DNA from 3 places in the Jejuibacter calystegiae genome. Region 3 is predicted to be linked to each of the others. Evidence: predicted binding sites of a transcription regulator. Region 3 holds the regulator's gene; each other region holds the start of a gene.
What was found. Region 3 encodes sigma-54, which starts transcription at its own class of promoters, with help from an activator protein. Its sites were predicted from a motif close to GTTGGCACANNTTTCGCTNT; they were not measured.
Positions count from the first base shown of each region.

Region 1: a site for sigma-54 is predicted at 1,442-1,461, ahead of glnA (glutamate--ammonia ligase). Genes of this name have one in related genera too.
Region 2: a site for sigma-54 is predicted at 1,915-1,934, ahead of FEM41_RS12060 (pyridoxal-phosphate-dependent aminotransferase family protein). Genes of this name have one in related genera too.

Region 1 is NZ_CP040428.1:1,155,195-1,158,475, forward strand. Features, by position in the region: gene typA (ribosome-dependent GTPase TypA) at 1-1,193, opposite strand, end outside; gene glnA (glutamate--ammonia ligase) at 1,551-2,960, shown strand; gene glnL (nitrogen regulation protein NR(II)) at 3,186-3,281, shown strand, end outside.
Region 2 is NZ_CP040428.1:2,630,812-2,634,092, reverse strand. Features, by position in the region: gene hpxK (allantoate amidohydrolase) at 1-622, opposite strand, end outside; gene FEM41_RS12060 (pyridoxal-phosphate-dependent aminotransferase family protein) at 619-1,854, opposite strand; gene hpxU (MurR/RpiR family transcriptional regulator HpxU) at 2,078-2,917, opposite strand; gene FEM41_RS12050 (gamma-glutamyltransferase family protein) at 3,068-3,281, shown strand, end outside.
Region 3 is NZ_CP040428.1:621,216-624,496, reverse strand. Features, by position in the region: gene rapZ (RNase adapter RapZ) at 1-134, opposite strand, end outside; gene ptsN (PTS IIA-like nitrogen regulatory protein PtsN) at 201-686, opposite strand; gene hpf (ribosome hibernation promoting factor) at 762-1,049, opposite strand; gene rpoN (RNA polymerase factor sigma-54) at 1,072-2,505, opposite strand; gene lptB (LPS export ABC transporter ATP-binding protein) at 2,587-3,281, opposite strand, start outside.

The DNA.
Region 1 (3,281 bases), 530 kb from region 3:
TCCTGTTTACGGCCGTCGATTTCGCGGAAGATAACTTTCGGACGGGATACCGCCAATTCGAAACCTTCACGACGCATGTTCTCGATAAGAACTGACAGGTGCAGTTCACCACGGCCGGAAACGCGGAAAGCATCCGGGTCTTCGGTTTCTTCTACGCGCAGCGCCACGTTGTGAACCAGCTCTTTGTTCAGGCGGTCCAGAATCTGACGCGAAGTGACGTATTTACCCTCTTTGCCGCAGAACGGCGAGGTGTTAACGCAGAAGTACATGGAAACGGTCGGCTCATCAACGGAGAGCGGCGGCAGCGCTTCAACGGTACCCGGATCGCACAGGGTATCGGAGATGTTCAGCTCGCCCAGACCGGTGATAGCGATGATATCACCCGCTTCGGCAGAAGCAGACTCGATACGCTGCAGACCCATGTGGCCCAGAACCTGGCTCACCTTACCGTTACGGCGTTTACCTTCCGTATCGATGATGGTGACCTGCTGGTTCGGCTTCACCACGCCGCGCTTGATACGACCAATGCCGATAACGCCCACGTAGCTGTTGTAGTCCAGCTGGGAGATCTGCATCTGGAACGGACCGTTCAGGTCAACGTTCGGCGCTTCCACGTGCTTAACGATAGTTTCGAACAGCGGGGTCATATCGTCGGCCATGTCTTCATGGTCCAGACCGGCGATACCGTTCAGCGCAGAAGCGTAAACGATGGGGAAGTCCAGCTGCTCATCGGTAGCGCCCAGGTTAACGAACAGGTCGAACACCTGATCGACAACCCAGTCCGGACGCGCGCCGGGACGGTCAACTTTGTTGATGACCACGATCGGCTTCAGCCCGTTGGCGAATGCCTTCTCGGTCACGAAACGGGTCTGCGGCATCGGGCCATCCATTGCGTCGACAAGCAGCAGAACAGAGTCAACCATCGACATTACGCGTTCTACTTCACCACCGAAGTCGGCGTGCCCCGGGGTATCAACGATGTTGATGCGGTAGTCGCGCCAGTTAATAGCCGTATTTTTCGCGAGGATGGTAATCCCACGCTCTTTTTCCAGATCGTTGGAGTCCATGACTCGCTCGGTAAGCTCATTACGCTCACCGAAGGTGCCAGATTGTTGCAGCAGCTTGTCAACCAGGGTGGTTTTCCCATGGTCAACGTGCGCAATAATGGCGATGTTACGCAGATTTTCGATCACAACTTTGCCTCAGGCATTAGAAATAGCGCGTTATTGTACACGGATTAATCGGAGGACTGAACAGATCGCAGGAAACCTTTTTCTTTTGGTGTCTGTGATCGTTTTCACGGAGAGAGAAAAAGAGAGGTTCGCACCATTTTGGTGCCCTGACATCCTCTGGGTGCACCATTATAGTGCATAATGTTCAGTGTGGTGCAGCCCTTTTCACTGCGGTGCGCATCATAGCGCCTTTTTGGGGCGATGTGAAAGTTGGCACGCTTTTCGCTTTTTTATCTATAAAGAGCCTGTACAAGGCGAAAAGCCACTTTAAACAAAAGTTGTACCACGACGACAATGACAAATCCGGGAGAGTTACCTATGTCCGCAGAACACGTTATGACGCTGCTGAGTGAGCACGAAATAAAGTTTGTCGATTTGCGCTTTACCGATACTAAAGGAAAAGAACAGCACGTCACCATTCCTTCCCATCAGGTGGACCAGGACTTCTTTGAAGAAGGCAAAATGTTCGACGGTTCCTCGATTGGTGGCTGGAAAGGCATTAACGAATCCGACATGGTACTGATGCCGGACCCGTCAACCGCCGTGATCGACCCGTTTTATGAAGAGCCGACGCTGCTTATCCGCTGCGATATTCTGGAGCCGGGCACGCTGCAGGGCTACGATCGCGACCCGCGTTCTATCGCCAAGCGCGCTGAAGACTACCTGCGCGCCACCGGTCTTGCCGACACTGTGCTGTTCGGGCCGGAGCCGGAATTCTTCCTGTTCGACGACATCCGTTTCGGTAGTTCCATTTCCGGCTCTCACGTCGCCATCGACGATATCGAAGGCGCCTGGAACTCTTCCACCAAATACGAAGGCGGCAACAAAGGCCACCGTCCGGGTGTGAAAGGCGGCTATTTCCCGGTTCCGCCGGTAGATTCCGCTCAGGACATCCGTTCCGTGATGTGTATGACCATGGAAGAGATGGGTCTGGTGGTTGAAGCGCATCACCACGAAGTCGCGACCGCAGGTCAGAACGAAGTGGCAACCCGCTTCAACACCATGACCAAGAAAGCGGACGAAATTCAGATCTATAAGTATGTGGTCCACAACGTCGCTCACCGCTTCGGCAAAACCGCAACCTTTATGCCCAAGCCGATGTTCGGTGATAACGGTTCCGGTATGCACTGCCACATGTCCCTGTCGAAAGACGGCAACAACCTGTTCGCCGGTGACAAATATGCCGGTCTGTCCGAAATGGCGCTCTACTACATTGGCGGTGTGATCAAGCACGCGAAAGCCATTAACGCCCTGGCCAACCCAACCACCAACTCTTACAAGCGTCTGGTGCCTGGCTATGAAGCGCCGGTCATGCTGGCTTACTCTGCCCGTAACCGTTCCGCCTCTATCCGTATCCCGGTCGTCACTTCTCCGAAGGCTCGCCGTATCGAAGTGCGCTTCCCGGATCCGGCTGCCAACCCGTACCTGGCTTTCGCCGCCCTGCTGATGGCCGGTCTTGACGGTATCAAGAACAAGATCCACCCGGGTGAAGCGATGGATAAAAACCTGTACGACCTGCCGCCGGAAGAAGCTAAAGAGATCCCGCAGGTTGCCGGTTCTCTGGAAGAAGCGCTGGAAGCCCTGGATGCCGATCGCGAGTTCCTGACGGCAGGCGGCGTGTTCACCAACGACGCTATCGATGCCTACATCGCCCTGCGTCTTGAAGAGAACGACCGCGTTCGCATGACGCCGCACCCGGTTGAATTCGAACTGTATTACAGCGTTTAAGATGTTACTGACTGCGCCTGCCATCTTTTGGGCGCAGCAGACGATTTTTTTGTTGCCGTGGAAACGTTTAGCCCATCTCTGATGGGCTTTTTTCTCCCATGTACCTGCGTGTACGGTTCATTAGTACCCTGTGTAGCGGCAAAGAATACCGCCCGGGGCCAGGCTATTAATGAAGCGAACACCAGTATGCACTAAAATAGTGCAATAGCTGGAAGGGGGCTAATAATGGCAAATGGCACACAGCCCGATGCAGGGCTTATCCTGAATTCGCTGATGAACAGCATTCTGCTGGTGGATGACGAACTTGCCGTACACTATGCA
Region 2 (3,281 bases), 2.0 Mb from region 3:
GCTCCAGGCACGGCCCCTGTTCGATATGCAGCTCCAGATAAGCGGCGATCTCCTCCCTGTTGCGGGCCGCCTGGCCAATGTTTGCGCCATCCAGCCCTGCGTTTGCCAGCGCCTGGGCCACGCTAATGCCCTGTGCATCCTGCTGCTGAAGCCATTCCGACGGCCAGTCGCCGGTAAGGCCCCGGCTGCCCAGTAGCGTAATGCCGAAGCGGGTGCCCTCTTCGTCGCCAAAACCGACAATCTCTACCGCCATCGGTAATCGCCTGCCCCGATCGTGCAGCGCCTGTACGACTTCGATGGCCGTTAGTACGCCCAGCATGCCGTCGTAACGTCCGGCATCGCGTACCGTATCCAGATGCGAGCCCAGCAGCAGCGCAGGCGCTCCCGCCTGTTCCCCTTCATAGCGCCCGCAGATATTGCCGACGCTGTCCTGCCAGACCCGCATGCCCGCCTGCTCCATCCAGTGCCCCACCAGGGCATTGGCCCGTAGATGCTCGGGCGAAAGATAGATCCGGGTCAACCCCCGGGGCGTTTCGCTGATATCCGCCAGGTGGTCGGCCCGCTCCATCACCCGGGCTGCGGCCAGTTGAGACGCGCTGGCGGCAATGGTCGTTTCACTCATGCCTGACTCCCGTAGTGGTCCCATGCCGCCTGGAGCCCGGCTCCCTGAGGCGTGGTAAATTTCAGATGATTGAGGACCGATTCCAGGGCGCTCAGGGTGGTCATCACGCAGGCCTTACGGGCGTTATAGCCCATGGTGCCTATGCGCCACACCTTGCCGTGCAGCGGACCAAAAGAGGTGCCGATCTCAATTCCGAAATCGTCCAGCATCAGAGCGCGCACCTGGTCGCCGTTAACGCTCTGGGGAATCACCACGCCGAGCACGTTGTTCATCTTGTGGGTCAGATCTCCGAACGTTTCCAGCCCCATGGCCCGCACCCCTTTCAGCAGGGCATCGCCGTGCAGCTTATGGCGAGCGATGCCGTTATCCAGCCCTTCCTGCAGAATCAGGCGTGCACACTCGCGGGCGGCAAACAGCGCGCTGGTGGCTTCAGTATGGTGGTTCAGCCGCTCCGGCCCCCAGTAGTCCATGATCATGCCGAGATCGAAGTAGTTGCTGTAGATCATCTCGTCATCACCGTCCTGGTGGGCGTCGGTGCGGATCCCGGCTTCCACGCACTTACGGCGACGAATCACCTCCTCCATGGCCGGACTCAGAGTAATGGGAGATGTGCCGGAAGGGCCGCCCAGGCACTTCTGCATTCCGGCGGACACGGCATCCAGCCCCCAGGCGTCGGTTTCCAGCGGATTGCCTCCCAGGCTTGCGGTGGCATCGGTGTAGAACAGCACGCCGTAGCGACGGCAGATCTCACCCAGTTGATCCAGAGGCTGGAGCATAGTGGTGGAGGTATCGCCCTGTACCGTCAGCAGCAGCCGCGGACGCACCCGCTTAATGGCGTCCTCAATGGCATCCGGCGTGAATACCTGCCCCCAGGGCACCTCGATGGTATGCACCTCGGCGCGGCAGCGGCGGGCAATTTCACACAGCAGGTGGCCGAAGCGGCCAAAGACCGGCACCAACACCTTATCCCCCGGGCGAATCGCCGAGGTTAAAATAGCTTCGATCCCTGCCCGGGAGGTGCCGTCCACCAGCAGCGTCCAGCGGTTTTCCGTGCGGAATACGCCGCGATACAGCGCCATCACCTCATTCATATAGTGGGTCATGGCCGGATCGTACTGACCTATCAACTGGCTCGACATAGCGCGCAGTACCCGGGGGTCGGCATTGATCGGCCCCGGCCCCATCAGCAGACGCTGGGGCGGATTGAGTTGCGGAAATTGCGTGATGTCCATGAGGGGTTCCTTTTATGTCGGGTTCACCGTAATGAAACGAAAGGTTCTTTACTGGCAGATATTGCAACTAATGTGCCACATCAGGATAGTCCAAACCACCGCCAGTTTTTCCCGGTAATTCATGAATAACAATCAGAAATCGGATAATGCCGGTCTGTTTATCACGCAAACCGGCATCATAAAATTGCACCGCAAGTGTGCAAGGCACCGCCGTGGCGCACCATTATCGCTGTTCCAGTTCGTCCAGCTTCTGGTAAAGATCGGCAATCTGGTGAATCCGCTGGCGGCCGCTGCTCAGCATTTCATGCAGCAGTGCGTTAGCCAGCAGGTTGATCAGACTGTTGGCGCAGGCATAGCTGTCGTAGGCCGAAACGCTGTCCAGCGGCGCGCAAAGTCGCCAGCGGGCCAACGGAAACAGGCTCTGGGCCTGAGGTTCGCATATCAGCAACACCGGCACTTGCGCCTTCTGTAGCTGCTCCAGTAGCGGACGCACAATGCGCGGACGGCGGCGAAACGCCACCATCACCACCAGATCGTCGGGCGCGGCATCCACCAGCTCTTCGCTTAAGGTCTGGCCCGGCTGGGGCAGTAACTGTACCTGCCCACGGGTCTGCAATAGCTGCTGACGCAGGTGCAACGCCGCAGGCCACGAGTTACGCAGTCCGATAATCAGAATACGACGGGCCTCTGCCAGCCCGGCAATGGCGCCGGAAAACTGATCGGCATCCAGCTCACTGGCCCAGCGGGTCAGGTTCGCCATCTCCTGCTTGTAATGGCGCGCCAGCAGGGTGTTGCCCTGCACGGCATCGCGATTATCGGTCAGGGGCATGCCGCTCTGGCGCAGGGTGCGCAGCTCTTCGCGCATCTCCCGGTATTTGTCATAGCCCAGGCGCTTAAACAGGCGGCTGACGGTGGCCTTGGATACGCCGCTTAGCCTTGCCAGTTCGGCGCTGTTATAGCTAATCAGATCGTCGAAATGGTCAAAAATAAAGTCGGCGACCCGCTGTTCCTGCGGCGACAGAGTGCTGTACTGGCTTTTCAGGCGTTCATCCAGTTGCTTCATTACGACTCCTGTAACTTTTGTTTCACCGTTATCGTACAGTCAAAACCCGTGCCAGATGATAAAAATTCTGCGCTGAGACGTTTGTCTCAATTGTGGAATAGCTTTTGCAGGCGTGTATGTTTGAATTCCATCAAACGATAAGGAGCAACGATGCAGAGCAATATGGCGCCCCACGGCATGGTCGTGACGCCACACCATCTGGCAAGCCAGAGCGCGCTTGCCGTGCTGCGCGACGGCGGAAGCGCCATTGAGGCGATGGTCAGTGCCGCGGCCAGCATCGCCGTGGTCTATCCCCATATGAACGGCCTGGGCGGCGACGGCTTCTGGCTGATTGTGCCGCCAGAGGGCGAGCCCATCGCCATTG
Region 3 (3,281 bases):
GCCAGCGTATTCGCCAGTTCCGGCAGTAGCACGACCGGCAGGTTATCGACGCAGTAAAAGCCCATGTCTTCCAGCGCGCGCAGTGCCACGGACTTCCCTGAACCTGAACGGCCGCTGACAATCATCAGCACCATGTGCAGTCTCTCCCCCCATTAATCGACCGCGTTGCTACGCGGCCGTGATTCCTGCCGGAATGTTTATTATTCAACATCCAGGTTTTCTTCAGTGATGATCTGATAAAGCTCTTCATCGCTTTGCGCCGCTCGCAGCCGACGGCAGATAGTTTTGTCCGCCAGCCGTTTCGCTACCAGAGACAGCGTATGCAGATGCGTTTTGGTCTGGTCCGCCGGCACCAGCAGCGCGAACAGCAGATCCACCGGCTGATTATCGATAGCATCGAAGGCGATGGGGGTCTCCAGCTTAATAAAGACGCCCACGGCGCGTTCGGTATCCTCTTCCAGCTTACCGTGGGGGATGGCGATACCGTTACCGATACCGGTACTCCCCATTTTCTCCCGGGTCAGTACAGCCTCAAACACGAGCTGGGGAGCCAGCCCCAGCTGTTTGGCAGCCAGCTCGCTGACTACCTCCAGCGCCCGCTTTTTACTCTGGCACGGGACGCCGCTTCGGGTACACTCCTGGTTAAGGACATTGCTCAGTTGCAGCGCTAAATCATTGTTCATCATAATTTCACCTAAGCCTTCTGCGGGAACGGCCCGCCGCAATGGCGAGCCGCACGGGTCACAGAAACGCCCGGACAATTAGTGTTGTTTCAGTTTATCTTTATGTTTGGTTAACTGCCGCGCCAGCTTGTCGATCAGGCCATCAATGGCCGCGTACATATCCTGAGCTTCCGCGCTGGCGTGCAGCTCTCCGCCGTTGACGTGCAGCGTCGCTTCCGCGACGTGGGAAACCTTTTCCACTTTCAACACAATATAGACCTGATTGATCCTATCAAAATACTGCTCCAGCTTGGCGAATTTTGGATTGATAAAATCGCGCAATGCATCGGTGATTTCGACGTTTTGTCCAGTGATGTTGAGCTGCATAGTGTCTTCCTTATCTGTTGAGTCAGACCAGTTGTTTACGCTGGTTAGACGGAGGAATCGATAAAGACTCTCGGTACTTCGCAACGGTTCGGCGCGCCACCATAATCCCCTGGTCGGAGAGCATGGCGGTGAGCTTACTGTCGCTCAGTGGCTTGGCGGGATTCTCCGCAGCGATTAATTTCTTCACCAACGCCCGGATAGCCGTAGAGGAGGCTTCGCCGCCGCCTTCGGTGCTCACGTGGCTGGAGAAGAAATACTTGAGCTCAAAAATACCTCCTGGACTCTGGAGGTATTTTTGAGTGGTGACGCGTGAGATGGTGGATTCGTGCATATCAACGGCCTGGGCGATATCGGCCAGCACCATGGGTTTCATATGCTCTTCACCATGTTCGAAAAAGGCCTGCTGCTGTTCCACAATACAGCGGCTGACGCGTAGCAGGGTGTCGTTACGGCTCTCCAGACTCTTAATCAGCCACTTCGCTTCCTGCAGATTACTGCGGATAAACTGGCTGTCGCTGTCGTTACGGGCGCTGGTCCCCATGGCCGCATACTGCTGATTAATCTTCAGGCGCGGAATACTGTCGCCGTTAAGTTCCACAACCCAGCGTCCCTGGTGCTTACGGACCAGCACGTCAGGGATAACGTATTCCGGCTCGCTGGTCTGAATCGACTGGCCTGGGCGTGGATCGAGGGACTGAATCAGCCCGACGGATTCTTTCAGCACCTCCTCTTTAAGGCGCGTAACGCGCATCAGCGAGCGAAAATCATGATTGGCCAGCAGATCGAGATGATCGTTGACGATCTGATGCGCCTCATTCAGGCGCGGGGTTTCGGGCGCGAACTGAGAAAGCTGGATCAACAGACATTCCCGCAAATCGCGGGCAGCCACGCCAACCGGATCGAAGCGCTGAATGCGCTTGAGTACCGCCTCTACCTCTTCCTGGGTCACCTCTTCATCGCCCATGCCGTCCAGAATGTCCTGGACCGTGATGGTGAGGTAGCCGGTGTCGTCGACGGCGTCGACAATAGAGGTCGCGATGGCGATATCGGTGTCGGAGAAAGGAGTTAGCTCAACCTGCCACATCAGGTAGTCCTGAAGGGACTGGGTGGTTTCGCCCTGGTAGATGGGCAGTTCGTCGTCGACATAGTCAGTGCCGGTACCGGAGGGAGTGCCTGCGGTATAGATCTCGTCCCAGCTGGCATCAAGCGGCAGCTCTTCGGGCATGGAGTCTTGTTCCAGCGCATCCCGGCTATCGAGCGTTTCGCTGTCGCTGCTTTCGGTGGTCGCGACTTCGTCAAGGGGGTCGCTCTGTTCAAGCAGGGGATTGCTTTCCAGCGCCTGGTTAAGCTCCTGCTGGAGTTCCAGCGTGGAGAGCTGCAGCAGGCGGATGGCCTGTTGCAGCTGGGGCGTCATGGCAAGCTGTTGGCTCAGCTTTAATTGCAAACCTTGCTTCATGTTCAGAACAAGCTACCTCAGGTCAATGTTTCGATGAAACCGCGCACTCATAGGGGCGTGCGGCGTCCAGTCCTTACCCTATCAGAGTCTGAACTCTTCCCCAAGATACACGCGTTTCACCTGGTCGTCCTTGAGGATCTCATCAGGCGTACCATGGGCAATCAGGTGCCCCTGGCTGACGATATAAGCGCGTTCGCAGACGGCCAGCGTCTCGCGAACGTTATGGTCGGTGATCAGGACGCCAAGACCGCTGTCGCGCAGGTGTTCGATAATGCGTTTGATGTCGATAACCGAGATGGGATCGACCCCTGCGAAGGGCTCATCCAGCAGGATAAATTTGGGATTAGCCGCCAGCGCGCGGGCGATTTCGACCCGTCGACGTTCCCCACCGGAGAGGGATTGACCCAGGTTATCGCGCAGGTGCTCGATGTGGAACTCTTCCATCAGCTCGTTGGCGCGATCGGTACGCTGTTCCGCCGACAGATCGTCGCGAATTTGCAGCACCGCCATCAGGTTGTCGAAGACGCTCAGGCGCCGAAAAATGGACGCTTCCTGAGGCAGATAGCCGATGCCGCGGCGGGCGCGGGCGTGCAGCGGCAGCAGACTGATGTCTTCATCGTCGATGATGATATTACCGGCATCGCGCGGGACGATGCCCACCACCATGTAGAAGGTTGTGGTCTTACCGGCGCCGTTAGGGCCAAGCAGACCGACGATTTCGCCGGACTCCACGGTCAGGCTGACATCTTCTACCACCTTTCGGCCCTTATAGGCCT